DNA from 2 places in the Streptomyces odontotermitis genome. Region 1 is predicted to be linked to the other one. Evidence: riboswitches for the same ligand, from Rfam matches in the RefSeq annotation. Region 1 holds a riboswitch; the other holds the start of a gene.
What was found. A riboswitch is a leader RNA that binds a small molecule or an ion and turns the genes downstream of it on or off. The one in region 1 is predicted to bind glycine.
Positions count from the first base shown of each region.

Region 2: another riboswitch for glycine. It lies ahead of gcvP (aminomethyl-transferring glycine dehydrogenase); the one in region 1 lies ahead of gcvT (glycine cleavage system aminomethyltransferase GcvT).

Region 1 is NZ_JBNJLS010000016.1:2,529-16,808, forward strand. Features, by position in the region: gene ACQB60_RS32475 (FAD-dependent oxidoreductase) at 1-1,117, opposite strand, end outside; gene ACQB60_RS32480 (ATP-grasp domain-containing protein) at 1,114-2,334, opposite strand; gene ACQB60_RS32485 (ATP-grasp domain-containing protein) at 2,336-3,619, opposite strand; gene ACQB60_RS32490 (MFS transporter) at 3,639-4,892, opposite strand; gene ACQB60_RS32495 (enhanced serine sensitivity protein SseB C-terminal domain-containing protein) at 5,127-5,924, opposite strand; gene ACQB60_RS32500 (enhanced serine sensitivity protein SseB) at 6,081-6,920, opposite strand; gene ACQB60_RS32505 (hypothetical protein) at 7,102-7,611, shown strand; gene ACQB60_RS32510 (hypothetical protein) at 7,668-8,270, shown strand; gene ACQB60_RS32515 (AAA family ATPase) at 8,337-9,029, opposite strand; glycine riboswitch at 9,188-9,318, shown strand; glycine riboswitch at 9,319-9,431, shown strand; gene gcvT (glycine cleavage system aminomethyltransferase GcvT) at 9,473-10,606, shown strand; gene gcvH (glycine cleavage system protein GcvH) at 10,694-11,071, shown strand; gene glyA (serine hydroxymethyltransferase) at 11,100-12,374, shown strand; gene ACQB60_RS32535 (L-serine ammonia-lyase) at 12,556-13,956, shown strand; gene ACQB60_RS32540 (VOC family protein) at 14,094-14,280, shown strand, end outside.
Region 2 is NZ_JBNJLS010000031.1:2,523-16,802, reverse strand. Features, by position in the region: gene ACQB60_RS43145 (glutamate-cysteine ligase family protein) at 1-1,320, opposite strand, end outside; gene ACQB60_RS43140 (hypothetical protein) at 1,806-2,390, shown strand; gene ACQB60_RS43135 (DUF5999 family protein) at 2,705-2,911, shown strand; gene gcvP (aminomethyl-transferring glycine dehydrogenase) at 3,005-5,890, opposite strand; glycine riboswitch at 6,079-6,176, opposite strand; gene ACQB60_RS43125 (PRC-barrel domain-containing protein) at 6,292-6,678, shown strand; gene ACQB60_RS43120 (DNA polymerase IV) at 6,680-8,116, opposite strand; gene ACQB60_RS43115 (MerR family transcriptional regulator) at 8,154-8,768, opposite strand; gene ACQB60_RS43110 (bifunctional nuclease family protein) at 8,940-9,413, opposite strand; gene ftsR (transcriptional regulator FtsR) at 9,467-10,207, opposite strand; gene ACQB60_RS43100 (FHA domain-containing protein) at 10,224-11,192, opposite strand; gene ACQB60_RS43095 (DUF881 domain-containing protein) at 11,275-12,129, opposite strand; gene ACQB60_RS43090 (small basic family protein) at 12,135-12,467, opposite strand; gene ACQB60_RS43085 (DUF881 domain-containing protein) at 12,464-13,363, opposite strand; gene ACQB60_RS43080 (sugar phosphate nucleotidyltransferase) at 13,453-14,280, opposite strand, start outside.

The sequences.
Region 1 (14,280 bases):
TGAGGACGTCGGTGTGGCGCTTGCGCGCCTCCTCGAACTCCCGGAAGGCGGCGTCCAGTCGGCCCGGGTGGCGGCCGATGCAGGCGTCGAGTTCCAGGCAGTCCTCGAAGGAGGAGTTCATGCCCTGCCCGTAGAAGGGGTAGACGGCGTGCGCGGCGTCGCCGATGAGGACGGCCCGGCCCCGGTGCTGCCAGGGCCGGGTGCGGACGCAGACCAGCGTGCCGACCGGGTTGGCGTCGAACTCCTTGAGCAGGTCGGGGATGAGCTCCTCCGCGTCGGGGAAGCGGGCGCGGAAGAAGGTGAGGACGGCCTCCGGGGTGGTCAGGGTGGCGAAGCTCTCCTCGCCCTCGAAGGGCAGGAAGAGCGTGCCGGTCAGGGAGTTGTCGCGGTTGGGGTGCGCGACGATGAGCCCCGCACCGCCCGGCCAGATGTGCAGCGCCTCGATCCGGACCTGCGCGGAGCCGTCGGGCGCGGCCGGGATGGTCAGCTCCTTGTAGCCCCAGTCCATGAACTCCTGGTGCACATCGGCGCGTTCACCGCTGTGGAGGTGGCGGCGGACCGCCGAGTACACCCCGTCGGCGCCGATGACGGCGTCGGCCGTGACGGCGCGTTCCTCGCCGGTGGCCGCGTCGGTGACGTACGCGCACGCCTGGTCCTTGTCGAGCCCGGTGAGCCGGGTGCGAAAGACGAAGCGGACGTTCGGCAGGGCCTCGGCGGCGTCGATGAGGAGGCGGTTGAGGTCGCTGCGCAGGACCGAGTGGAGGATCTGGCTCTCCTCGGTCCCGTACGCCTGGAACGCCGGTGCGGCGCCCGGCCGGTGGATGACGCGGCCGCGCATCGGCACGGTCAGCGGCCACAGCCGTTCGAGGAGGCCGACCTGGTCGAGGGCCCGGATGCCGCGCGCGGACAGGCCCAGGTTGATGGAGCGGCCCTGCCCGTCGTCGGGCTGCGAGCGCAGGTCGGCCCGGCGCTCGTACACGGTGACGCGGTAGCCGCGCCGCCCCAGGTAGAGGGCCATGAGCGAGCCGGCGAGCCCGGCGCCGACGACGGTGAACCTCGGTGGTGTGTCGGCGGCGCCCGCCCTCGCTCCGTCCGGCGTACCGGTGGTGTCTGTCATCGCTCCCCCTCCGTCGTCCGGTCGCCGGTCCGCGTGGGCGCCGTGACGACCCGTATGTCCTGCAGCGTCAGTTCGCACCGCCCGACCGCCTCGGCCGCGCTGCGCCCCGTGGCCACGACCTCGCCGCAGACCCGGTCGACCGACCAGGTCAGGGGCGGCACGACCAGGCCCGGCTCGGCCTTAAGGTCCAGGCTCACGCCGTCCCGCAGGGTGCGCGGGACCTCGACGGCGGTGACCGTCCCCGGCTCGGCCGCGATGAACCGGACGGCCGCTCCGCCCACCGGGGGCGGCGCCGTGTGGTCCCACGCGGTCAGGCCGAGGGGCACTCCGACGGCGAGCCGGATCAGGTCCACTCCATAGGTGAGCCGCACCAGTTCGGGGATGCTGTCGCCGCCGGTGCGGTTGTGGGACTCCAGGATCCGGGGGCCCGCCGGGGTGAGCTTGAGCTCGGTGTGCGTGGGGCCCTCGGTCAGGCCCACAAAGTCCAGCAGACGCTCCGTCAGCTCGGTGCACTCGGCGGCGAGTTGAGGGGTGAGCGCGGCGGGCACGGCCTGGCCGAACTCGATGAAGCGCGGACCGAGCAGCTTGTCGGTGATCGCGACGACGGTGTGCCGCCCCTCGTACGAGAACGCCTCCAGGCTGACCTCGGGCCCCTCCAGATACTCCTCCGCCAGCATCCGGCCGCGCCCGCCGCGCTCGACCTCCCGCCAGACGCGGGCGGCGTCGGCCGGACCCTCGACGCGGTGGACGTCGGCGCTGCCGCCGTGGTCCGGCGGCTTGACGATGGCGGGACCTCCCAACCCCGCGACGAAGGCCGCGAGTTGGGCCGCCCCGCGCACCATGCGGTGGCGCACCGGGGACAGGCCGACGGAGTCGAGGAGGCCGCGCATCGCGGACTTGTCCTTGAGCAGGACGGCGGTGCGCGGGCTGTTGCCGCCGAGGCCGAGCTCCGCGTTGAGCCGGGCGGCCGGGACGAGGCCGGGCTCGGTGAGGGTGAGGACGCGGCGGAAGGGCCGCTCGGCGTGGGCCTTGCGGACCTCGGCGGCGATGGCCTCCTCGTCCAGGAGGTCGACGTCGACGACCCGTTCGCACAGCTTCGCCGACTCCGGTCCCGCCTTGCCCGGGGCGTGGAACAGGACGGTGTCGAGGCCGTACGAGGCCGCGGCCCGCAGGATGTCGGCCTGGCCGCCGATCACCGCGACGCGTGTCTCTGCCATCTCAACTCACCTCCGCGGTCCGGGAGTCGGCGTTCTCGACGGGCGCGCAGTGCACGCGGTAGCGGTCCGCCGTGTCGAGGACCTGCCGGGTGACCTCGGCGGTGGTCCGGCCCCGGTAGCGGAACCGGCCGCCGATGAACTCGTACGTCCCGCGCAGGTCCGGCACCACGGCACCGGGCTCGGGCAGGACCTCGGCGTACGGCCCTTCGGCGCCCGTCATCGAGGGGGCGCTGACGATGCGGCAGGGCCGGGGCCCGGTGAGCGGGACGAGGAGGCAGCCGCCGACGGGCTCGTCCGCCGGGAACGGGCGCAGGCGCGGCAGGACGTCGCACTGGAGGTGGAACTCCAGCTCCATCAGGTCGACTCCGTGCACCTCGCGCCAGACGAAGGGGATGTCCCCGCCGCCGGGACGGCAGCCGACCTCCAGGAACACACACGTGGGCCGGCCGTCGCGCTCGGCGAGGAACAGCTCCAGGTGGAAGACCCAGGGCTTGGTGGACATGCCGGGCACGACGGTGCGCAGGAAGTCCTCCACCACGGCGTTGACCGCCGGGTCGTCGACCTCCACGGAGCCGACGGGCTCCCCCATCATGAAGGCGAGCGGACCGGTGGTCGCGGCGCCCGGCACGTTCTCGTACGTGGACAGGCGCCAGGGACCGAGGTCCTGGCCGGTGTAGATGCCGTCGACGTGGTACACCCGGTGGTCCAGATACTCCTGGACGAGGACGGGCTGCGCGGCGTCGATGGTCAACTGCGCGGCGTCGTCGGGGCCTTCGAGGCGCCGGATGCCGGTGCTGGCCCGGCCCTGCAGCCGCTTGGCGACGACCGGCCAGCCGTACTCGGAGGCGAACTTCTCCACTTCGCCGGGCGAGGTCGCGAGGTGGGAGGCGGGGGTGGCGACGCCGGTGCGGCGGGCGGCCGCGAGCATCGCCTCCTTGTCGAGGAAGTGGTGCAGCTCCTCGGGGAGCCGTCCGCGCGAGCCGAAGTCGGCGCGCAGCCGGGCCGCGACGGCGAGGTCGCTCTCCTGGAGCGCGACGACGGCCTCGGGTAATCCGAAGCGGGTGACGACGGGGTCGAGTGCCGCGCGGACCGCGGCGTAGTCGGTGGGGTCGTCGACGACCAGGACGTGGGCGGCCTCCTCCGGGACCGCGGAGCGGCCGATCTCGGTGGTGACATAGGTGACGGCGCAGGCGGTGTGGTCGACATAGGTGAGGTAGTCCGCGTATTTGTCACGCCACCGGTTGAAGACAAGGATGTGCACGTTGTGCAGGGGAACTGCGGGCATGCGGGTTCTCTTTCCTGAATCAAACTTCGGCAGCGGCCAGTTGGAGATGCCGCGCGATCACGGGCCGGTAGGAAACGACGATGAGCGCCGCCATCACGGCGAACGACGCGGCCATTCCCCAGGGCGGAAGGAGCGCGCTGGCGCTCAGCCCGACGGACGCGATGATGAGTCCGCCCTGAATGCTCATCTTGAACACGGCGAGATAGGTCGTGCGGGCGTGCTCCGGCACCAGATCGGCGAGCATCGCCTGCATGACGGGAATGTGCATCAGCTCACCGACCGTCAGGGCCGCCACGGAGAGGATGAGCAGCACGACGGAATTGCTGACTCCGAGCGCCGCCATTCCCGCCCCGAAGAGCGCGATTCCCCAGTAAGCCCGTCTGGAGTCCGGCAGTTCGCGCAGCAGCCGTTCCGAGAAGAAGGCGAGCACGACGATGAGGATGGTGTTCTCCGCGCGGAGAATGCCGAGCAGCCGGTAGCCGTCGAGGTGCAGCCCCCAGAAGTCCTGGGGCCGCAGCTCCTCGGCGAGCCGCACGGCGACATAGCCGGTCATCTGCAGCTCGATGCCGAGCCACAGCGTCATGCCCAGGACCAGGCGCAGGAACAGGGAGTCGCGCAGCACCTGGGCGTACCCGGCGACGAGCCGGCGCGGCCGCAGCACCTCGCGGGGCACCGGCGGCGGCTCCTTTGCGGGGCGTGGCGGCGCCGTCTCGGTCAGCAGCCGCAGGCTGACCAGGGCGGCGGCGCCGGCGATGAGCGCGGCGGCGGCGAGCATGGCGGCGAAGAAGTCGGCGTAGAGGAACCCGCCGACGACGGCGCCGGCGGCGAGGGCCACATTGACCGACCAGTACTGCAGTGTGTAGACGCCCTTGCGCTCCTCGGACGTCGTCGTGTCGACGATCATCGCCTCGTTCGCGGGCAGCGCGAAGCTGCCCAGCGAGGTATTGAGCACATAGAAGAGATAGACGCCGGCCGCCGAATTGATCCATGGCGAGCTGAAGAGCGCCATTCCGCCGAAGGAGAGCGCCACTCCGCCCGTCCCCGCGACGAGCGGCCCGCGGCGCCCGAAGGCATCCGCGACCGGTCCGCCAAGGAGGCTCGCGAGGACCGAGATCCCCACGGCCACCAGAATGAGCAGACCGGCCAGTGCGGCGCCGACCTCGGCGGCCAGGTAAATGGCCATGAGCGGCGTGATGATCGTGTTCAGAAATCGCTCGACAAATCCCACGGCGATTCTGAGACGAAGGGCTGGATGAAGGGCGCGGAAGTGCACCTTGATATCCCCCGGTCAAGGTGGCAGTGCGACTTTTCGCAAGAAGCATTCCCGGCCGGAATCAAGACTGTCAATGTGACGCACGTCACACCGTAGAAAGGGTAATTACCTTGCCCGCACGTTGAGTTGCTAAATCACCGGAGAATGTAAAGGGCCGCACGTCACGGCACCGTCACGCGGCCGTCACCGAATGCGAGCAGTAATTACCAGCCGAAGAATTGCGCCCCGGCCGCCTCAGTAGGAACGCGGCGCGGCGCCGTGCGGCGGCGGATAGCCGTACCCCGCGGGGGCGGGCGCGGGGGCCGCCTGGGCCTCCCGGTCGTAGAACGGTCGGGCGTTGGCGCGCAGCCACATCGCCACCGGGTCGTACGCGTCCGACATCGCGACCGTCGAGACGGGCAGACCGTCCGGGACCGCGGCGATCGACTGCTGCATCATGGCGCGCACCGCGTCGACCGACGCCGGCGACGTGTCGTACACGTCGAGCCCGATCGCCAGGTACGGGGCGCCGAGCGAGGGCTGCACCCAGGCGCGGCGCAGCGAGCGCACGGCGGGCGTGCGGTGCGCGGTCTGCGCCAACAGGGCCCAGAACTGGGGGATTTCGATGCTCGGCTCGGTCAGCCGCAGCGGGCCCGCGGGCACCAGGTCCAGGCCCGTCGCGATGCGGCGCAGATCGAGCCACGGAATGCCGACGCCGCCGCCGGGCGCGTGCGGGTTGAGCCACAGGCCGTAGTGGTCGGGGAAGAGGGTGCGGGCGACGTCGAGGCCGCTCACCACCTCGTAACTCCTGTTCCAGCCGCTGGCGGAGAGCTCCTGGGCGGAGGTCACACAGGGCGCGTAGCCGAGGCCCTCGACCTCCATGTTGCCGTACTGGGCGTCGGGGGAACCGGCCTGGCCGTGCCAGAGCAGCATCCACACCTGGTCGGCGGCGAGGGCGCGCAGCAGTGCCTCGTACGCGTCATAACGCCCCGGCGTCACCTGGCGCAGCATGTGCTCGACCTGACCGGCCGCAGCCGTGCCCGACGCACTCACCCGTAACCGCCCCTTCATGACTCTTCCGACGAACCCGGCACATCTCTCGCGACGGTGGCACGACAGCGCGCTGTGTACGGCCGCGCGCCGACCGGGTCATGAAACCAGCTTAAGCGGCGATCCTGACACCGACTTGGCGTACGGAGTCCTCGGTGCTCACTCGGTGTGGCCCGGCGGCTGGAACGCGGGCTGCTCGGACGCCACTTGGTGCAGGTGATCGGCGGCCGTCTGATGGAAGGGCCGCACCCGCTCACGCAGCCAGTCCCCCACCGGGTCCTGCGCCACGTCGAGGAGCACGAGGTTCACCGGCCAGCCGACCGGAACCTGGGCCAGGGCGCGGCCGAGCGCCGCCATGGGCCGCTCGCGGGCGTCGCCGTCCCAGGTGGTCAGCTCGACGCCGACGAACAGGGTGGGGTCGCCGTCCTCGATGCGGGCCAGACAGCGGCGCGCGGTGCGCACCACGCCGGTCGCCTCGAACTCGCGGGCCGCGGCGGTCAGGAAGTCCACCGGGTCGTGCTGCCAGTCCGGCTCGTAGAGCTGCACCCGGCCGCCGCTCGCGGGCCCGTCGAGCTCGGTGCGCCCGGCCCGGCACAGCTCGGCGACGGCGGGCGGGGGCAGCGGGACGCCCACGGTGCCCTCCGGGTTCACGGCGATGCCGAGCTGCGGGGGCAGTCCGCGCGCGAACTCCACCGCGGGCGCCACCGTGCACCCCATGCGGCCGCCCGTGACCTGCTGGAACTGCTCCTCGGAGGAGAAGACCGGGACATACGCCTGGCCGTCGATCTCCAGCGTCGGCAGGTCGAGCGTCGCACTGTCGGGGCCGCCGCCCCTGGGCAGCGGGATCCAGATGTGGCTGCGCCCGAGGACCTCGACGATGCGGGCCCCCGTCGACGGCGCCGGCGCCGCGCCGCCGAGCGACGCCGCGAGCACCTCCTCGAGTTCGTTGCCCGGCCATCCGCCATATGGATGGGCGTGTGCCTGCGCCGGAATGTCCATCGCTCAACCCCTGCTCGCGTACCGCTCTGCCTGCGGCTCGAACCCTAACGCCGGTCGCCGCGACGGGGGCCGCGTGCACCCAAATGGACACGCTCCGCATCTGTCTGGTTGCGGACCGTAGGGACCGCTTCGAGGGTGGCCGTACAACCCCATCCCGCCCCCACCGCCGAAAGGTCCCCCCATGACTCCGCTCAGGACCGCCTCGCTCGTCGTCAGCGCGTCCGTCTGCGGCGCCCTGATCCTCGGGGCGGCCGCCCCGGCCGGTGCGGTGGGTGCGGCCCCTGCCAGAAGCTCCACCGACATCGCCCGCCCCACCGTGCCCCGGACCGTGCAGGACCTGGAGTCGCTCCTCGAAGCCTGCCAGTACCTGCTCGACACCTCGTTCGGCGGCTGGATCAACCCGGACGCCCTGGAGAAGGTCAGCGCCGAGCTGGACACGGTGCTCGGCGAGCCGACCCCGCCCGGCGAGGAGCCCGGCACCTGGCCGGGCGAGGCCCGCAAGACCTTGAAGAAGGAGGTCCAGGGCCTCATCGACGCGGCCTCGGACGGCGACTGGTTCAAGGTCTTCCTCGCCCTGCAGACCGTGCCGAAGGCGGCGAACGACCTGCTGTTCGCCGTCGGCCTCGGCAACTTCATCGACTCGCTGCCCCCAGCCCCCGAACCTCCGGCCAGCACCACGCCGGCGCAGTAGTCCCCACCCACCCACAGGAACACCGAACACCCCACCCCCACGGAAGGACCCTCCCCATGCGACTCAGCAAGTCCGCCACCGCGCTCGCCGTCTCCCTGTCCCTCTTCGCCGGCGCCGCGGGCTCCCTCGCCCTCGCCGCCCCCGCGAGCGCGGCCACCGCCTCCGTCGACGACCAGCGGGCGCTCCGCGTCGAGCAGGGCTTCGACGCGCTGTACGACGCGATCGACCGGCTCGCCGACCGCGCCGCCGACGACTCGGTCGGCCCGGCCGACCGCGCCGCCGTCGACGCCGCCCTGGACGGGGTGCTCGCCGCGACCGGCGCCGTGCGCGCCGCCGACCCGGAGCCGACGCCCCCGAAGGGCGACGACCCGGTCAAGGCGGCGCAGGCCAAGCTGAAGAAGCAGACGGATGTCCTGGTCCAGGCGGCGATGAAGGGTGACCTCCTCGGCCTCGTCGTCGCCCTCAACGCGGTCCCGCAGCTCGCGGTGGACCTGCTGATCCAGATCGGCCTCGGCAAGCTCACGAAGGACCTGCCGAAGCTGCCGGAGGTCCCGGGCCTGCCGAAGATCCCGGGCATGCCGGAGACTCCGGCCACCACGCCGCCCGCGACGACGCCCGCCGTGCCGGGCTTCCCGAAGATCCCGGGTCTGCCGTTCTGACGGCGCCCGCCCGCCCGAACAACGACGAGGCCCGCACCGTTCGACGGTGCGGGCCTCGTCGTCCTGTCAGCGCGTGAACCCGATCCTCCTCAGCGCCCCCGCCGCCTCCCGGTCAAGGAGCACAGCGGACCCGCATCCCCGGGGCAGCTCCCCCCTCTCGGTCGCGGCCACCAGGCGCCCCACCATCCTGCGATGCCGTGCGAAGGCGTACCGCGAGACGCCTCTGCCCCGCTCCCGCTGGCCCTTGAGGGCCGTGGCCTCGGGGACGTCCAGGAGGAGCAGATGGAGGGCGGAGCCCCGGCGCTCGGCCTCGCGCGCGAGCCACCCGCGCACCCACGCCTGCGTACCGCAGTCGTGCACCACGACGCTCTCGCCGGAGCGCAGCGCCCGGCGCAGGCCCGCGTAGTGGGAGAGGCGGACGAGGGGGCGGTAGAGCGCGTACGGGAGCAGGCGCGGCATCCGGTGCGCCCAGCGGTCGCGGGTGTCCTGGGAGTCGATGCGCCCGGCCGCGGCCGCGCGCCGCATCAGCGTGGACTTGCCGCTGCCCGGAAGACCCGACACCACCACCAAGTCGCCCTGGGCGAAGGCGAGCCGGTGCGGGCTGCGGCCCGCACGGGCCCGCAGGTCGCGGACCACCGGCCGGGGCAGCGGCGGTGCCGCGGCGTCCGGCGCGCAGCACTCGTGGGCCGGGGCACCCGCCTGCCCGGGCAGCAGAGCCCCCGTCGTCGTCGCGTAGACACTCGCCTTGCGCACCGTGATCGGCCTCCCCATGCGGTCACACGTCACTGGTCTCCCGCCCTTCCCCATCGAGTGTAAAGAGAAGGTAATGCCGCACAAGGGCTCCGCTGTTCGACCGCAGCTCCCCGGCGTGCGCCCCCGCATGCAATGATGTGCGCGCCAACTCCATACCGGCCGCTTGAATCCGCGCGGGAGAGTTCCCGGACCCCTGTACCGCACTACCGCTTCGTCGGTAGGTGATACGGATCCGGGGCGCCGAAGGAGCAAGTTCCTCCCTTGAATCTCTCAGGCCCCGTACCGCGTGGGCGAGGCACATCTGAAAAGCGGGCCGCCCCCTGGGCCGCCCCACCCAAGGTGCAAGCCGACGTCCCGGTGACCCCGGACCGAGGCGAACCTCTCAGGTTCCATGACAGATGGGGAGGAAACCAACCTCGCCGTCATGCATGCCCTGGGAGCCTTCACTCATGAGCAACGCCGTACGCCACACCGCCCTCGATGCGCTGCATCGTTCGCTCGGCGCGACCATGACCGACTTCGCGGGCTGGGACATGCCGCTGCGGTACGCCAGCGAGCGCGACGAGCACAACGCCGTGCGCACCAAGGCCGGGCTCTTCGACCTGTCCCACATGGGTGAGATCACCGTCTTCGGCCCCCAGGCCGTGGACTTCCTCAACCACGCGCTGGTCGGCAACATCGGCTCCATCGGCGTCGGCCGCGCCCGCTACACGATGATCGTCGACGAGAACGGCGGCATCCTCGACGACCTGATCGTCTACCGCCTGGGCGAGGCCGAGGCCCCCGAGTACATGGTCGTCGCCAACGCGGGCAACGCCCAGACCGTCCTGGACGCCCTCACCGAGCGCGCCGCGGCGTTCGACGCCACGGTCCGCGACGACCGCGAGGCCTACGCGCTGCTCGCCGTCCAGGGCCCCGAGTCCCCCGGCATCCTCGCCTCCGTCACCGACGCCGACCTCGACGGCCTCAAGTACTACGCGGGCCTGCCCGGCACCGTCGCCGGCGTCCCCGCCCTGATCGCCCGCACCGGCTACACCGGCGAGGACGGCTTCGAGCTCTTCGTCGCCCCCGGCGACGCCGAGAAGCTCTGGCAGGCGCTCACCGACGCGGGCGCGGCCAAGGGCCTCGTGCCCTGCGGCCTCTCCTGCCGCGACACGCTGCGCCTGGAGGCGGGCATGCCGCTGTACGGGCACGAGCTCACCACCGCGCTCACCCCCTTCGACGCCGGTCTCGGCCGCGTCGTGAAGTTCGAGAAGACCTCGCAGTCCGACACCTTCGTGGGCCGCGCCGCGCTCAGCGCCGCCGCCGAGCGCGCCGAGTCCGCTCCCCCGCGCAAGCTCGTCGGCCTGATCGCCGAGGGCCGCCGCGTCCCGCGCGCCGGCATGCCGGTCGTCGCGGACGGCCAGGTCATCGGCGAGGTCACCTCCGGCGCCCCGTCCCCCACCCTGGGCAAGCCGATCGCCATGGCGTACGTGGACGCCGCGCACGCCGAGCCCGGCACCACCGGAGTCGGCGTCGACATCCGCGGCACCCACGAGCCGTACGAAGTCGTGGCGCTGCCGTTCTACAAGCGCCAGAAGTGACCGTGGGGCGCCGCACGTGACGGCGCCCGCCGTCTCCCAGCTTTCCCTTGTTCACCAGCACACGCCCGCGTACAGGAGAATTCAGGCATGAGCAACCCCCAGCAGCTGCGCTACAGCAAGGAACACGAGTGGCTGTCGCCCGCCGAGGACGGCGTCGCGACGGTCGGCATCACGGAGCACGCGGCCAACGCGCTCGGTGACGTCGTCTTCGCCCAGCTCCCCGAGGTCGGCGACACCGTCACCGCGGGCGAGACCTGCGGCGAGCTCGAGTCGACGAAGTCCGTCAGCGACCTGTACTCCCCGGTGTCCGGCGAGGTCGTCGCGGCCAACCAGGACGTCGTGGACGACCCGTCGCTGGTGAACTCCGCGCCCTTCGAGGGCGGTTGGCTCTTCAAGGTGCGTGTCGCGGGCGAGCCGGACGACCTGCTCTCCGCGGACGAGTACACCGAGTTCTCCGGCTCCTGAGTCTCCTGCCTCCTAAGGACGTATAGGCATGTCGCTTCTGAACACCCCCCTCCACGAGCTGGACCCGGACGTCGCCGCCGCCGTCGACGCCGAGCTCCACCGCCAGCAGTCCACCCTGGAGATGATCGCCTCGGAGAACTTCGCTCCGGTCGCCGTCATGGAGGCCCAGGGCACGGTCCTCACCAACAAGTACGCCGAGGGCTACCCCGGCCGCCGCTACTACGGCGGCTGTGAGCACGTCGACGTCACCGAGCAGATCGCGATCGACCGGGTCAAGGACCTGTTCGGCGCCGAATACGCCAACGTCCAGCCGCACTCCGGCGCCTCCGCCAACCAGGCCGCCCTCTTCGCGATCGCCCAGCCCGGCGACACGATCCTCGGCCTGGACCTGGCGCACGGCGGGCACCTCACCCACGGGATGCGCCTGAACTTCTCCGGCAAGCAGTTCAACGTGGTCGCGTACCACGTGGACGAGGCCGGCCTGGTCGACATGGCCGAGGTCGAGCGCCTCGCCAAGGAGAACAGCCCCAAGGTGATCATCGCGGGCTGGTCCGCCTACCCGCGCCAGCTGGACTTCGCCGAGTTCCGCCGGATCGCCGACGAGGTCGGCGCGAAGCTGTGGGTCGACATGGCGCACTTCGCCGGTCTCGTCGCCGCCGGGCTGCACCCGAACCCGGTGCCCTACGCGGACGTGGTCACCTCCACCACGCACAAGACCCTCGGCGGCCCGCGCGGCGGCATCATCCTGGCCCGCGACAAGGAATTCGCGAAGAAGCTGAACTCCGCGGTCTTCCCCGGCTTCCAGGGCGGCCCCCTGGAGCACGTGATCGCCGCCAAGGCCGTCTCCTTCAAGGTCGCCGCCTCGGAGGAGTTCAAGGAGCGCCAGCAGCGCACCCTGGACGGCGCCCGCATCCTGGCCGAGCGCCTCGTCCAGGACGACGCCAAGGCCGCCGGCGTGGACGTCCTGTCGGGCGGCACCGACGTGCACCTGGTCCTCGTCGACCTGCGCAACAGCGAGCTCGACGGCCAGCAGGCCGAGGACCGCCTCCACGAGGTCGGCATCACGGTCAACCGCAACGCGGTCCCGAACGACCCGCGCCCCCCGATGGTCACCTCGGGCCTGCGGATCGGCACCCCGGCGCTCGCCACGCGCGGCTTCGAGGCCGACGACTTCCGCGAGGTCGCCGACGTGATCGCCGAGACCCTCAAGGCGCCCGCTCCCTTCGAGGGTACTGACGCGGCCGCGCTCCGCGCCCGGGTGACCGCTCTGGCCGAGAAGCACCCGCTCTACCCCGGCCTGTAAGGGTTCCGCAAGGATTACGTACCCTTGCGTACGTACGAACCTTCGGGGCACCGCGCACACTGGAATCAGAGAGACCAGCGCGCGCGGTGCCCCTGCCCATGCACCCCATGCACCGCCTGAGCGTCACCTCTGCACGACCCCGGCAGACAACGGCGTCTACCAACCACCCTTGGAGTTCCCCGTGGCCATCTCGGTCTTCGACCTGTTCTCGATCGGCATCGGCCCGTCCAGCTCCCACACGGTCGGCCCGATGCGCGCCGCCGCCCTCTTCGCCCGCCGCCTCAAGAACGAGGACCTGCTCCAGCGCACCGCCACCATCCGCGCCGAGCTCTACGGCTCCCTGGGCGCCACCGGCCACGGTCACGGCACCCCCAAGGCGGTCCTGCTCGGCCTGGAGGGCGAGTCCCCCCGCACCGTGGACGTGGAGAAGGCCGACGACCGCGTCGAGGACATCAAGCACAGCGGCCGCCTCAACATCCTCGGCACCCACGACATCACCTTCGACTTCGACGAGGACCTGGTCCTGCACCGCCGCAAGGCACTGCCCTACCACGCCAACGGCATGACCGTCGCCGCCCACGACGCCGCCGGAACGCTTCTGCTGGAGAAGACCTACTACTCCGTGGGCGGCGGCTTCGTCGTCGACGAGGCCGTCATTTCCGGAGAGGGCAACGCGGGCGAGAACCCGATCGTCCCCGACGACACCATCCTGAAATACCCCTTCCGCACCGGCGCCGAACTGCTCGTCCGCGCCCAGGAGACCGGCCTGTCCATCTCCTCGCTGATGCTGGAGAACGAGAAGGCATGGCGCACCGAGGACGAGATCCGCTCCGGCCTGCTGGACATCTGGCGCGTCATGCAGGCATGCGTCAGCCGCGGCATGTCGCGCGAGGGCATCCTGCCCGGCGGCCTCAAGGTCCGCCGCCGCGCCGCCACCTCCGCCCGCCAGCTGCGCGCCGAGGGCGACCCCCAGGCCCGCGCCATGGAATGGATCACCCTCTACGCCATGGCCGTCAACGAGGAGAACGCCGCAGGCGGCCGCGTCGTCACCGCCCCCACCAACGGCGCCGCCGGCATCATCCCCGCCGTCCTGCACTACTACGTCAACTTCGGCGCCGGCGCCGCCTCCGAGACAGAAAAGGAAGAAGGCGTCATCCGCTTCCTGCTCGCCGCGGGCGCCATCGGCATGCTCTTCAAGGAGAACGCCTCCATCTCCGGCGCCGAGGTCGGCTGCCAGGGCGAAGTCGGCTCCGCCTGCTCCATGGCCGCAGGCGCCCTCGCCGAAGTCCTCGGCGGCTCCCCCGAACAGGTCGAGAACGCCGCCGAGATCGGCATGGAACACAACCTCGGCCTCACCTGCGACCCCGTCGGCGGCCTCGTCCAGATCCCCTGCATCGAACGCAACGGCATGGCCGCCGTCAAGGCCGTCACCGCCGCCAAGATGGCCCTGCGCGGCGACGGCTCCCACAAGGTCTCCCTCGACAAGGTCATCAAGACCATGAAGGACACCGGCGCCGACATGAGCGTCAAATACAAGGAAACCGCCCGCGGCGGCCTCGCCGTCAACATCATCGAATGCTGAGCACGTGCCGGTCCGGCCCGAGCATGGGTGAGCGTTCCGCGGGAACCCGTCAGGGCGACCACAACTCGTGGGCTTTCAGGCTCAGTTGACGTACGCGGGAGGCCGCCGTGGAATCCCTGGCTCATAACGAGGCGACGGTGTCTCAGGCCGTGCTCGTGCTGGACACCGCCGAGCCCGAACAGCTCGCGGAGTTCTACGCGCGGCTGCTCGGCGCCGAGGTACCGGAGGAGCGTGAGCTCGCCCGGATCGAGATCACCGGACGCGGCGGCACCCGCCTCGCGTTCCGGCGCGACAACGGCGCCGCCCCACCGAGCTGGCCGCGCC
Region 2 (14,280 bases), on a different contig from region 1:
CACCCCCAGGTACAGGTCGCGGTCGGCGGGCTCGACACCCCACGCGTCGAGCCCGGCGGCCGCGAGCGGCAGCAGCTCATCGCGTACGAGGGAGACGGCCGGGACCTCCGTCGTGCCGTGCCGGCCGCGGCGCGGCCACCGCAGCCGGGCCTCGATGCCATGGCGGCACGCGGCGTCGAAGTTGCGGGCGGCCGCCTCGAAGGGCAGGCGCGCCCACACGGGCCGCGCCTCCTCGGCCAGGGCGCGCACCAGGCCGTAGTAGAAGGCCGCGTTGGCGACGACGTCGGTGACGGTGGGGCCGGCCGGCAGGACGCGGTTCTCCACGCGCAGGTGCGGGACGCCGTTGGCGATGCCGTACACCGGGCGGTTCCAGCGGTACACGGTGCCGTTGTGCAGGACGAGTTCGGACAGGTGCGGCACGCCGCCCGCGTCCAGGACGCGCTGCGGGTCCTCGTCGTCGCAGATGGGCAGGAGGGCGGGGAAGTAGCGCAGGTTCTCCTCGAAGAGGTCGCGCGGCGAGCTGATCCAGCGCTCCCCGAACCAGGTCCGCGGCCGCACCCCCTGTGCCTGGAGCTCGGGCGGCCGGGTGTCCGTGGACTGCAGGAAGAGCGGCGGCCGCGACTCGCGCCACAGCTCGCGGCCGAACAGGAACGGCGCGTTGGCGCCCACCGCGACCTGCGCCGCGGCGATGGCCTGCGCCGCGTTCCACACCGCCGCGAACCGGCCGGGCGTGACCTGGAGGTGCAACTGCACGGAGGTGCAGGCCGCTTCGGGCGCGATCGACGCGGCGGTGCAGTTCAGCCGTTCGACGCCCTCGATGTCCAGAACGAAGTCCTCGCCGCGCGCCGCCACGATCTGGTCGTTGAGCAGTGCGTAGCGGTCCACGTCGGAGAGATTCCGGGAGACCAGGTGCTCGCGCCCCAAAGTCGGCAGAATGCCGATCATCATGATCCCTGCGGCCACCTCGTTGGCTTTGCGCTCCGCATAGTTGAGACCGGTACGGAGTTCCTCCGCAAGCCGGTCGAGAACGCGGCCGCCGAGCCGGTGCGGGGCAATATTCACTTCCAGGTTGAACAGTCCGAGTTCCGTCTGGAAATCGTGGCTCGCTATCCTCTCGAGTACTTCCTTGTTCATCATCCTCGGCAGCCCGTCGGCCCCCGCGAGATTCAGCTCTATCTCCAGCCCCATCAGGTTCTTGGGCCGGTCGAAACGCTCCTCCTCGAGGAGCCGGACGAAGCCGTCGAGACACTGCCGGAGCTTCCTGCGGTAGCGCTGCCGATCGGACAGGTCGACCGCTCCCGCCACGACCTTCTCGCCCATCGGGGATCCCTTCAGCGGGTGGGCAGCCAATGATCCGGCCGCCGTGTCACGGGGGATGATGCCCAGGCAATGTGATCGATAACGCCCCGCACATGCCCACGGCCAAGTACGCTCGGTGCAGCAACCACGGGGCACATTCGCCAGGCATGACACAGAGCGGAAGTTCCGCTTCAGTGGCCCCTGGTGAAAAACACCGAAAAGAATCAGCCGTCCACTGCCGGGACATTCCCCGAGGTCGCCGCCTCAACTCCCCGCGAAATCAGGATGATTCACCTCCCGAGCGCGGCCGGTTGCCGCCTTGCTCGCAATATAGGGCGCGACTAGAGGAAACCTCGTCTGAACACCTGTCGTATAAACTTCGCGAAGAAGGCGGAGAGTTGGCGCTCGCGGTACTTTGCCCCCCGCGCCTCTAGCCCAGAGCTGACAGCGCCGTCCGCTTGTGCCCCCGCATCGCCGTGCCTGTCGAATGAGAGAGGCGACCCACCATGCCGCTGCATGTCCCCCCGGCTCCCGCGCCAGCTCTGCGCAGCGTTCTCGCGGCCCTCGGTTCCCCCACCGCCGTCCGCGAGGCCCGCACCCCGTCCCTGCGCACCGCCCAGGGACCCGTGAGCCCTGAACTCCCGCTGCCCGTCCACGTCCTGGACCGCATCACCGCCGCGGGCACCTCACCCACCCGCCTCGCGGGCTGGCGCTTCCTGATCCACTGCGGGGACCGCGCGGTGGCCGCGGCCGACACGATGCTCACGCCCGACGGCTGGGCGTTCTCCCACTTCTTCGAGGGCCCCTACGTCGCCTCCACGGAGCGCGCCCTGCGGCACGCGGAGACCACCCTCGCCGCGTACCAGCCCCGGCTGCTCTCCGTGCCCGAGCTCTACATGCTCACGCTGTGGCTGCACGCCGACTGCACCGACGACGGCGCCACGGGCCGTCTCGCCCCCACCGACCTCCTGGTGCCGCTCGCGCCCGCCCCGCCCGGCATCACGGCGCACCGCCGGCACCGCGCGGCCGACCTGCTCCCCGTGCTCACCCACCGGCTGACCCCGGCCCCGCTGCTCGGCTCCCCCGCCTGAGCCGACGCCACCCGCGCCACCCCGTGCCCCGCCGCACCCCCCGCGGCGGGGCAGAGCGCTGCCCCCACCCATCCGCACTAGCCCGATCAGGCCACCCCGAACCACCCGAAGAGACAGTGCAGTTGGGCTGAACCGTCCGGGCGGGTGATACGTCATTAAGCAGTAGGAAGCGCTGCAGCGAAATCCCTGCGGATTGACGCCCGCAGGGCGACACTGGGACCGGACCACACGACAAACGGGGGGCGGCCATGAACAACGCATCGAGCCGCAGGACAGACGTCACAGCCATCACATCGCAGCGAAAGAACCCTTCCATGTGCCAGCACCAACCACCTTGCCCGTCAGCCGACTCCGCCGACCGGGAGGCCGCGCTGCTCTTGGCGCACCACCCGGAGCAGGGATGGAGCCTGCTGTGCAATGGCGTCCTGCTCTTCGAGGACACGGGTGAGCTGCTGCCGGACGGGCAGATCATCGCCCCGCACCGGCCGCTCGGCACCGACCAGGTGATGACGGCGGCCTGAGCCGGCGCACACGCACCAAGGGCCGGGCCCGGAGGAGACGTCCTCCGGGCCCGGCCCTCACGCTGTGGCGCTCCCGCGCTCCCGCGCCCCCGCTCAGTCCTCGTACGCGTCCAGCGGGGGGCACGAGCAGACCAGGTTCCGGTCGCCGTACGCCTGGTCGATACGGCGGACCGGCGGCCAGTACTTGTCCGCGGCGGAGACACCGGCCGGGAAGACCGCCTCCGCACGGGAGTACGCGTGCTCCCACTCCCCGCCGACGGCGGCCGCCGTGTGCGGGGCGTTGCGCAGCGGGTTGTCCTCGGCGGCCCACTCGCCGTTCGCGACCTTCTCGATCTCGCGGCGGATCGCGATCATCGCCTCGCAGAACCGGTCGAGCTCACCGAGGTCCTCGCTCTCGGTCGGCTCGATCATCAGCGTCCCGGCCACCGGGAACGACATGGTCGGCGCGTGGAAGCCGTAGTCGATGAGCCGCTTGGCGATGTCGTCGACGCTCACGCCGGTCGCCTTGCTGATCGGCCGCAGGTCGATGATGCACTCGTGCGCCACGAGCCCGCCGGGGCCGGTGTAGAGCACGGGGTAGTGCGGCTCGAGCCGCTTGGCGATGTAGTTGGCCGAGAGCACCGCGACCTGCGTGGCGCGCTTGAGGCCCTCGCCGCCCATGAGCCGGACGTACGCCCACGAGATCGGCAGGATCCCCGCCGAGCCCCACGGCGCCGCCGAGATCGGCCCGACACCCGTCTCCGGCCCGGCCGCGGGCTGCAGCGGGTGGTTCGGCAGATACGGCGCGAGGTGCGCGCGGACGCCCACGGGGCCGACGCCCGGACCGCCGCCGCCGTGCGGGATGCAGAAGGTCTTGTGCAGGTTCAGGTGCGAGACGTCGCCGCCGAAGTGCCCCGGCTTGGCAAGCCCCATCAGGGCGTTGAGGTTGGCCCCGTCCACGTACACCTGGCCACCGGCCTCGTGCACGGCGGCGCAGATCTCGGTGACGTGCTCCTCGAAGACACCGTGCGTGGACGGGTACGTGATCATGAGCACGGCCAGCTCGTCGCGGTACTGCTCGATCTTGGCGTGCAGGTCCGCGGCGTCGACCTCGCCGTCGTCCGCGGTCTTCACGACGACGACCTTCATCCCGGCCATGACGGCACTGGCGGCATTGGTGCCGTGCGCCGACGACGGAATCAGACAGACCGTGCGCTGCTCGTCACCGTTGGCCCGGTGGTAGCCGCGCACCGCGAGCAGCCCGGCCAGCTCGCCCTGCGAACCGGCGTTGGGCTGCAGCGACACCTTGTCGTAGCCGGTGACCTCGGCGAGCCGCTCCTCCAGCTCCCGGATCAGCGTCAGATAGCCCTGCGCCTGCTGGGCGGGCACGAAGGGGTGCAGCTGCCCGAACTCCGGCCAGGTGACCGACTCCATCTCCGTCGTCGCGTTCAGCTTCATGGTGCAGGAGCCCAGCGGGATCATGCCCCGGTCGAGCGCGTAGTCCCGGTCGGCGAGGCGGCGCAGGTAGCGCAGCATCGCGGTCTCGGAGCGGTACTCGTGGAAGACGGGGTGCGTGAGGTAGTCGTCGCTGCGCAGCAGCCCCTCCGGCAGCGCGTCCACGACACTCTCGTCGAGCGCCTCGATGTCGGCCTCGACACCGAACGCGGCCCAGACTGCGGCCAGTTGGGCACGCCCGGTGGTCTCGTCGCACGCCAGCGAGACGTGATCGGCGTCGACGAGGCGGAGGTTGACGCCCTCCTCGCGGGCCGCGGCCACCACATCGGCGGCCTTGCCCGGCACGCGCACGGTCAGCGTGTCGAAGTACGCGCCGTGCACGACCTCGACCCCGCCCGCCGTCAGACCGGCGGCGAGCAGCGTGGCGTACCGATGGGTGCGCCGCGCAATGGACTTGAGCCCCTCGGGCCCGTGGTACACGGCGTACATGCCGGCCATCACGGCGAGCAGGACCTGCGCGGTGCAGATGTTGCTGGTGGCCTTCTCCCGGCGGATGTGCTGCTCCCGCGTCTGCAGCGCGAGCCGGTACGCCTTGTTGCCGTCGGCGTCCACGGACACACCCACGAGCCGCCCCGGCAGGCTGCGCGCGAACTTCTCGCGCACCGCCATGTATCCGGCGTGCGGCCCGCCGAAGCCCATCGGCACACCGAAGCGCTGCGTGGTGCCCACGGCGATGTCCGCGCCGAGCTCCCCGGGCGAGGCCAGCAGCGCCAGGGCGAGCAGGTCGGCGGCGACGGTCACGATCGCGCCCAGCTCATGGGCCTGGTCGACGAGCGGCTTGATGTCCCGTACGGCACCGGAGGCGCCCGGGTACTGGATGAGCACGCCGACGACGCCACGCTCGGCGACCTCCGCCGGGATGCCGTCGCTCAGATCCGCGACGACGACCTCGACACCGGTCGGCTCGGCCCGCGTCTCGATCACGGCGACGGTCTGGGGCAGCGCGTCGGCGTCGACGAGGAAGACCCCGTTCTTGACCTTGCCCACGCGCCGCGACAGCGCCATGGCCTCCGCGGCCGCGGTCCCCTCGTCGAGCAGCGAGGCACCGGACGTCGGCAGACCGGTCAGGTCGGCGACCATCGTCTGGAAGTTGAGCAGCGCCTCGAGCCGCCCCTGCGAGATCTCCGGCTGGTACGGCGTGTAGGCGGTGTACCAGGAGGGGTTCTCCATGACATTCCGCAGAATGACCGGCGGCGTGAAGGTGCCGTAGTAGCCGAGGCCGATCATGGAGTCGAGGACCTGGTTGCGGTCCGCGAGCGAGCGCAGCTCGGCGAGAACCTCCGGTTCGGTGCGCGCGCCCGGCAGTTCGAGGGCATCGGCGTTCTTGATCACGTCGGGCACCGCGGTCGCCGTCAGCTCGTCGAGGGAGCCGTAGCCGACCTGGGCGAGCATCTTGGCGACGGCCTCGCTGCCGGGGCCGATGTGACGCTGCTCGAAGGGAGTTCCCTGCTCGAGCTCGGAGAGCGGAATGCGGTGGGCGGTCATCTTGCGGAGGCCTCCTGGTCGTTGCGACCTGCGGGGGTATCACGGCAAGCCGCGCATACCCGGACGGCCTCCCCCTCTGTCATCGGTACCTGAGAGCTTCACAGGGACACGGCCGCCCCTGCTTGCACCGTCGGTGAGGGAGGCCCCGGACGTCCCCGCCCGATACCCACCCTGCTTTCCAGAGCGACCTCGTCCGTGCGGTACAGGGGCCTGAGAGATTCCGGGGAGGATTTGCTCCTTCGGCGCCTCCGGTGATGCCACCGGAGGACTCTCCCGCACGGGGTCAGCAGCCATTTCCCAGCCTATCAGCGAGCCTTTGGGCCCCCGTTCAACTGGACGATCGCCCGGATGTGCCCTTTCGTAGTGGTTACGAATGAGTTGCGACCATCGCTGGAGGGCCTGTGCAGACCGATATCGATCCGCGCCACCTGATCGGCCGCAAGGCATTCGACCGCAACGGCGCCAAGATCGGCACCGTCGACGAGGTCTACCTGGACGACGCCACCGGCGCCCCGGAGTGGGCGGCCATACGGACCGGCCTGTTCAGCAGGGACGCCTTCGTCCCCCTTGAGCCCAGCGAACTGATCGACGACGGCACCCTGCACATCCCCTTCGAGCGCTCCCTGATCAAGGACGCCCCCGACTTCGGCGTCGGCCGCCATCTCTCCCCCGAGCAGGAGCTCCAGCTCTACCACCACTACGGCCTGGACATCACGCCCCCCACGGAGCCCGCCGACACCCCCGCCGACCGCGACTTCGGCAAGCTCGCGGGCACCGAGGACCCCTGACTCACACCCCCTCCTGGCCCCTCTCCTGGACCTCCTCCTCCACGCCCTCCTCCACGCCCTCCTCCACGCCCTCCTCCGCCCCCTCCACCGCCACGAGCGGCAGCGGCTGCGCGGGCTCCAGATCAGGATCATCGGTACGGAACGTCCGCACCCGCCCCGGCGCCGAGTCCGGCGTCTCGAACCGCACCGTGACCCGCCCGAGCCCGCTCCCCTGCACCCACCCGTGCCCGTGTTCCGCGTGCACCACGTCATGCCCGGCCGCCCACCGCCGCTCGACGGGCGCCACCACCTCCTCGACGGCCTCCTGCACGGGCTCCCCGCCCGCCTCCCCGGCCTCCGCCGCCCCCTCCAGTTCGTCCCGCGCGGCCATGGCCTGCGCGAACAGATCCTCCTGTGTGTAGTCCGCGAGACCGCTCACCCCCACCCCGAGCAGCCGCACCCCGCCCGTGGTGTCCACGGACTCCAGCAACCGCGCCGCGGCCTCCCGCACCACCGCCGGGTCGTCCGTGGGCCCCCGCAGCGTCTCGGACCGCGTCAGCGTCGAGAAGTCGTACCGCCGCACCTTGAGAACGATCGTCCGCCCCGAGTGCCCCGCCGCCCGCAGCCGCTGCACACACCGGTCGGCAAGCCGCGCCACCTCCCCCCGGACCCGCACCCGGTCATGGATGTCCACGTCGTACGTGTCCTCGACGCTGACCGACTTGGTGTCGCGCTCGGCCACCACGGGCCGCTCGTCCCGCGCCAGCGCCATCGCGTACAGCCCCGCGCCATGGGCCTTCCCCAACAGCCGCACCAGCTCGTCCTCACCGGCCTCCGCGATCTCCTCGACCGTCGTGATCCCGGCCCGCCGCAGATGGTCCCCCGTCGCCGGCCCCACCCCCGGCAGCGTCCGCACCGACATCGGCCCGAGCTTCGCCCGCTCGGTGCCGGGCTCTATCAGCATGAGACCGTCGGGCTTGGCCGCCTCGGAGGCGATCTTCGCGAGCATCTTGGACGCGGCGAGCCCCACCGACCCGGTCAGCCCCGTCACCCTCTTGATGTCCTCCCGCAGCCGCTCCCCGGTCGCCCGCGCCGACACCTCGTCCGACGCGGCACCCCCCGCCTCCAGGTCGACGAACGCCTCATCCAGACTCAGCGGCTCCACCAGCGGCGACAGCTCGCGCAGCAGCCCCATGACCTGCTCACTGATCTCCCGGTAGAGCCCGAAGCGGGGCACCAGATACGCGGCGTTCGGCGCGAGCCGCCGCGCCTGCCCCATGGGCATCGCCGAGTGCACCCCGAAGGCCCGGGCCTCGTACGAGGCGGTCGCGACCACGCCACGGGGCCCCAGACCGCCCACCACCACGGCTTTCCCGCGCAGACTGGGCTTCGCGGCCTGCTCGGCAGCCGCGAAGAAGGCATCCATGTCGAGATGCAGGATCGTGGGCGCGGTTCTCACATCACTGATGCTGCCCTACGCCACTGACAACGCCCCGTCAGACGGCCCTGTTGCGCCGCCGCGCCAGCTCGTCCGCGGGATTGTTCCCCACCAGGGTCTCCCCGGTGTCGACCCGCTCCCCGTGCAGCTGCGACAGCGCGGCCTCGACATCCCGCCAGACGACGCCCACGGCGATCCCGAAGACCCCCTGCCCGCCCTGGAGCAGATCGTGGACCTCGTCCGGCGACGTGCACTCGTAGACCGTCGCGCCGTCGCTCATCAGCGTCATCCGCTCCAGATCACTGAAGCCGCGGTCACGCAGGTGCTGGACGGTGGTGCGGATGTTCTGGAGGGACACCCCGGTGTCGAGGAACCGCTTCACGATCTTCAGGACGACGACATCCCGGAAGCTGTACAGGCGCTGCGTCCCGGACCCGCCGGCCGCGCGCACACTGGGCTCGACCAGACCGGTGCGCGCCCAGTAGTCCAGCTGCCGATAGGTGATGCCCGCCGCCGCACACGCGGTGGGACCCCGATAGCCGACCTGCTCCGCCCGAGGCGCTTCGTCCCCGCTTCCCTGCACCGCCATCGGCCGTCTCGGAGAGTGATCGGCCGTGCTGCCGTGAAGCGGGTACGGACCGCCCGTCGCCGTACCGTCGCCGCTGCTTCTCACGCCGACCTCCGTCCTTGACCTGCTTAACGACGGTAGGCAGTCACCAGGGGCTCGTCAACGATCGCCACACTCGGCACGCCGAGTGATAATCACCCTGAGAGTGGTTTCCCGTACCTCACCGCGGGGAAAGGCTAGCCGAATGGTCTGACGCCGACCCGCGGAAGCGGAGGCTCACTGGCTGTTGGTCCCGAAGTCCTCTGGCGAGATCTGGTCGAGGAACTCGCGGAACTTCTCGACCTCGTCCTCCTGCTCGTCCGGAATCGCGATCCCCGCGTCGTCGAGCACGCCGTCGCTGCCGTAGATCGGCGTCCCGGTACGCAGCGCCAGCGCTATGGCGTCGGACGGACGTGCGCTCACCTCCACACCGCTGGCGAACACCAGCTCCGCATAAAAGACACCTTCGCGCAGATCGGTGATGCGCACCTCGGTGAGCTCCTGACCCACCGCCTCCAGCACGTCCTTGAACAGGTCGTGGGTCAGCGGCCGTGCGGGCGCCATCCCCTGCTGGGCGAAGGCGATGGCGGTCGCCTCCCCCGGTCCGATCCAGATGGGGAGGTACCGATCGCCTCCCACTTCACGCAGGAGCACGATCGGCTGGTTGGAGGGCATTTCGACCCGGACACCTACGACGTCGAGCTCGTTCACACAGCAACCCTAGGACGTGCCCGGCAGGTTTGGGTAGTCGGGCACCCACCAAGTCACGGCAGCCGTACCCCGAGCGCGCTCTGCACGAGCGCGGTGTGCAGCTTTCCGGTGAGCCCGGCGAGCTCCTTGGTCCTGGCCTCCGCATGGGCCCTGGTCTGGGGATTACGGTGCCGCCGCAGCGGCGCCACCACCTGGTCGACGAGACCGGCCTCGCGCTCGGCCGCCGCCTTCATGGCCCGCAGATGCCGTGGCTCGATCCCGAACCGGCCGAGCTCCACCACCAGCGCGGCCACCGAAACGGCCTCCGCGTCGTAACCGCCCTCGGGCAGCGGCGTGATGAGCCCGTACGTCTCCCACTCGTCGAGCTGCTGCTCGCCGACCTCCGCGGCGGCCAGCAGCTCGTCGCGGCCCACCCGGGCGGCCGTGGGCGCCTCGTCGGGCTCCGCCTCGCCGTCCTCGGGGTCCCGCTGGCGCCCCAGGGAAGGCAGCGGCACGCGCTCCCCGCGCTCCAGGGCGTCCAGATGCTCGCGGATGACCTTGAGCGGCAGATAGTGGTCCCGCTGCATCCGCAGAACGTGACCGAGCCGCTCCACGTCCTCAGGACTGAACTTCCGGTACCCGGAGGGGGTGCGCTCGGGCTCGACCAGCCCCTCCGCCTCCAAGAAGCGGATCTTGGAGATCGTGACCTCGGGAAACTCGTCCCGCAGCACATTCAGCACGGCGCCGATGCTCAGCAGCCGACGGTCCGCGGCGGCGGTGCCGTTTCCGGCACCGCCCCTCGGTGTTTGAAGCATGGACCTTCCTGACAGGTCAGATGCCCCGCTGGCTCGCGTAGAAGACCAGGCGGTACTTGCCGATCTGCACCTCGTCGCCGTTCGACAGCGCGACGGAGTCGATCCGCTCCCGGTTCACATACGTGCCGTTGAGGCTGCCCACGTCGGCCACGGTGAACGAACCGTCCTGGGCTCGGCGGAACTCCACATGACGCCGCGACACCGTCACGTCGTCGAGGAAGATGTCGCTCTGCGGGTGACGCCCGGCCGTGGTCAGCTCGCCGTCCAGGAGGAAGCGGCTGCCCGAGTTGGGCCCGCGGCGCACCACCAGGAGCGCCGAGCCGAGCGGCAGGGCGTCAACGGCCGCCTGGGCCTCGGGAGACAGAGCGGGAGACTGGGTCTGCCCCGTCGCCTCCGCCTCGTAAGCCTCCAGGCCCGAGATCGAGATGGTCGACGTGGTCTCGGACGCGCGCTCGGCGGTGACACCGGGCTTCAGCGGCGCACCACAGTTGGAGCAGAACCGGCTGGCCTCGGCATTCTGATGACCGCACCTGGTACAAACCGGCAAGGCCGACATGGACGGATCCTCCTGCCGCGGCTGCCCCGCGGGGGCATTGGACGCATACGGGCCGGGGGCAAACCCTCCACCCGTACTTGAGGTTGACGGTTCTCCGAAACCTATGCGGCCGGAAGCGGCAGGGTCAACAGAAGACGCGCCCTGACCACCCGAAATGTCACCGCCCGGACCAGCCACCTGGTCCCGGAACATCGGGCGCTCCCCGCCCTGTCCGTCGGCGTCTCCATGGCGCGGCGCACGGTGCCGGGCAGTGGCGGGATTGCCGCTGTCCTCACGCGAGCGCTTGCCGAACAACTTCTCAAACAACTTCACGGGCGATTCCCCTTGACCGAAACAGACCCGCCCGTGGGGCAGGACGAACCCTGATTGCACACACCGGCATACATCGGTGAACCGGACATCCTCACAACGTCCGTATCCGCCAAACAGTTTCCACCACGCACCGTGCTTACGGTGCGCCGACCCCCCGCAACCTCATGCCCTCGCCTCACGGCCCCCATGCACCCCCGCCTCACTGGGATGACGACCGAGCGTAGTCAGGCCGCTTCACCGGTCGCAAGGCGTCCACCTCGATCTTCTCCTGACGGGTCACCGTTACGGTGGCCTGCTCCTTCTCCAGAGTCTGCACGACGCCTCCAGGGATGTTGAGCGCCGGTTCGAGGTCCTGGGGCTTGCCGATCACCTTGAAGTGGTAGGGCCTGCCGATCTTCCGCCCGCCCACGCTCACACCCCCTCCCGAGTCCGACAGATAGGTGTCGGCGACCACCCTGACGTCATTGATCTGGATGGCCTCGGCACCCGCGGCGCGCAACTCTTGGATCGCGTCGAGCAACATGTCGGCCTCAACCGATCCCTTCTTGTCCGCGATGGTCAGCGTGATGCCCGGACCCTGGGCCGCCACGGTGCCCGCAAGGATGCCGAGTTGCCGTTCCTTCTCGACCGTCTGCTTGCGGGCCTCCTCGGCCGCGTCCGAGCTGTTCTCGAGCCCAGTGCGCTGGTCCTCGAGTCGCTGCTTCTCATCTTCCAGACGCTGAGTTCGGTCATCCAGTTCATCGAGAATGCGAACAAGATCTTCCTGACGCGCTCCGCGCAACGCGCTGCTGTCGCTGTTGGACCGCACCTGAATGGCGAGACCGAGGCCGAGCACGAACAACAGAACCGCGACAGTGAGTTGAGCACGGGTGAATCTCGGCGGCCACAGCCCCTGCACGAGCCGCTGACGGCCCGTGAGGCGCGCCTCGTCGCTCTTGCCTGCCCCATCCGTCTCAGGCGCCTCAGGGGGCGCCGACGGCGCGGCGGGGCGGGCTGGGACCTCTGCCGGCAGTTCCTTGTGCCGAGGGTGCTGTGGCGTCTCGTCCGTACTCATCCGCGTCACGCCCTGAAGACGTGCCGGCGGATCGCGGCAGCGTTGGAGAAGATCCGGATGCCGAGCACGACGACGACGCCGGTGGACAGCTGCGCGCCGACGCCGAGTTTGTCGCCCAGGAACACGATCAGCGCGGCCACCACGACGTTCGACAGGAACGAGACGACGAAGACCTTGTCGTCGAAGATCCCGTCGAGCATCGCCCGCAGGCCACCGAACACCGCGTCCAGGGCCGCCACCACGGCGATCGGAAGATACGGCTCGACCACCGCCGGAACCTCGGGCCGAACCAACAATCCGGCCACGACTCCCACGACGAGGCCCAGTACGGCGATCACGATGTGCCCTTTCCTGCCTTTGGCTCTGCTGTACGTACGGTCACACTTGGCGCAGCCGGCAGCCGCAGGTCGTCCTGGACGGAGATGGCGGTCCTGATGCCGAAGTTCTCCTGCAGCGCGTGCAGCGACTGTCCGTCGTGGCTGTTCTGGAACCGGGTGCTCAACCGCTGGCCGTCGCCCACCGCGAGCACCGTATAGGGCGGCACCAGTGGCTTGTTGTCGACCAGTATGGCGTCACCGGCGGCCCTGATCGCCGACAGAGCCGTCAGCCGCTGGTCGTTGATGGAGATGGCTTCCGCACCGGCCTGCCACAGTCCGTTGACGACCCGCTGCATGTCGCGGTCCCGGACCCGTCCGGTGTCGGAGAACCCGGTGCTCTCCCGCGGCCCGCCACCGCCCTCGTCCGCTTCCTTCGCGTCGTCCACCACGAGCTTCACACCGGGCCCCTGCACCTTCGTGGCTCCCGACAACAGAGCCACCAACTCGCCCTGACTGCCGCCGTGTTCCTCGAGTGCGTCGCGCTGCCGCGCCTCCACGTCGTCGCGGAGCTCGTCGACGTCGTCCTCGAGCTTGTCGGCGTCCGACGTGGCCGATTCGACCCGGTCGATGAGCTCTTCCCGCTCCTTCGCGACAACAGGGGCCGCTATCCGCGCCTGCGCGGCCCCGACGGTCACCACGAGCGCGGCCAGGACGAGTCCGGCCGCGAGCCCCAGCTTCGACCGCAACGCGCGCGGCACACCGCTGGCGCCACGCTCCTTCTTACGGGCTGCCGCCTCCGCGTACCCCTCGTCGAGGCTGTGGTCCATGACGGTCGTGAGCAGCGACATGGAGGCATCCGGGCGCCGGGGGCGCGAGGGAGTGCTCCGAACGGGGGGCTGCTGCGGCATGCCGCACATCGTCGCACGTCGCGGGCGCTACCTCCGAACGGCCCCACCGACGGGCCGGACAGCACCCCTCACGGGTGCCGTCCGGCACAGATGAACGGTCAGTGTCCGGCGCCGTCCACGACCGCGGACCACTCGTCGAGCAGCGCCTGGGCGGAGGAGTCGTCGGGCCCCTCGGCCCACAGATGAGTGACGGCCTCGGCCGGGTCCGGCAGCACCAACACCCAACGCCCGTCGGCTTCCACGACCCGCACACCGTCGGTCGTGTCCACGGACCGCTCCCCTGCCGCCTCCACGACACGGCGCATGACCAGGCCCTTCACGGCCCACGGAGTCGCGAGATCGCGCCGCAGCACATGAGCACGCGGGATCCGCGCATCGATCTGGCTCAGCGTCAGCTGAGTTCGCGCCACGAGCCCGATGAGGCGTACGAAGGCAGCCGTCCCGTCGAAGACGCTGCTGAACTCCGGGATGATGAATCCGCCGCGGCCGTCACCGCCGAAGATGGTCGAGTCGTCACGCCCCACGCGCGTGAGGTCGTCGGGCGACATGGTCGTCCAGTCGACCTGCGTCCCGTGATAGGCCGCTACCTGCTCCGCGATGCGCGTCGTCGTGACCGGCAGCGCCACACGCCCGCTGCGCCGCTCGGCCGCCACCAGGTCGAGCATGACGAGCAGAGCCCGGTCGTCCTCGACGATCCGCCCCTTCTCGTCCACGAGTGAGAGCCGCTCGCCCACGGGGTCGAAGCGCACTCCGAATGCGGCGCGCGCGGAGGCCACGATCTCCCCGAGCCGTACGAGTCCCGAGCGGCGCGCGTCGGCGGATTCGGTCGGCCGGGCCTCGTCGAGACCGGGGTTGATGGTCAGCGCGTCGACCCCGAGCCGCCCCAGCAGGCTCGGCAGCACCAGCCCGGCGCTGCCGTTCGAGGC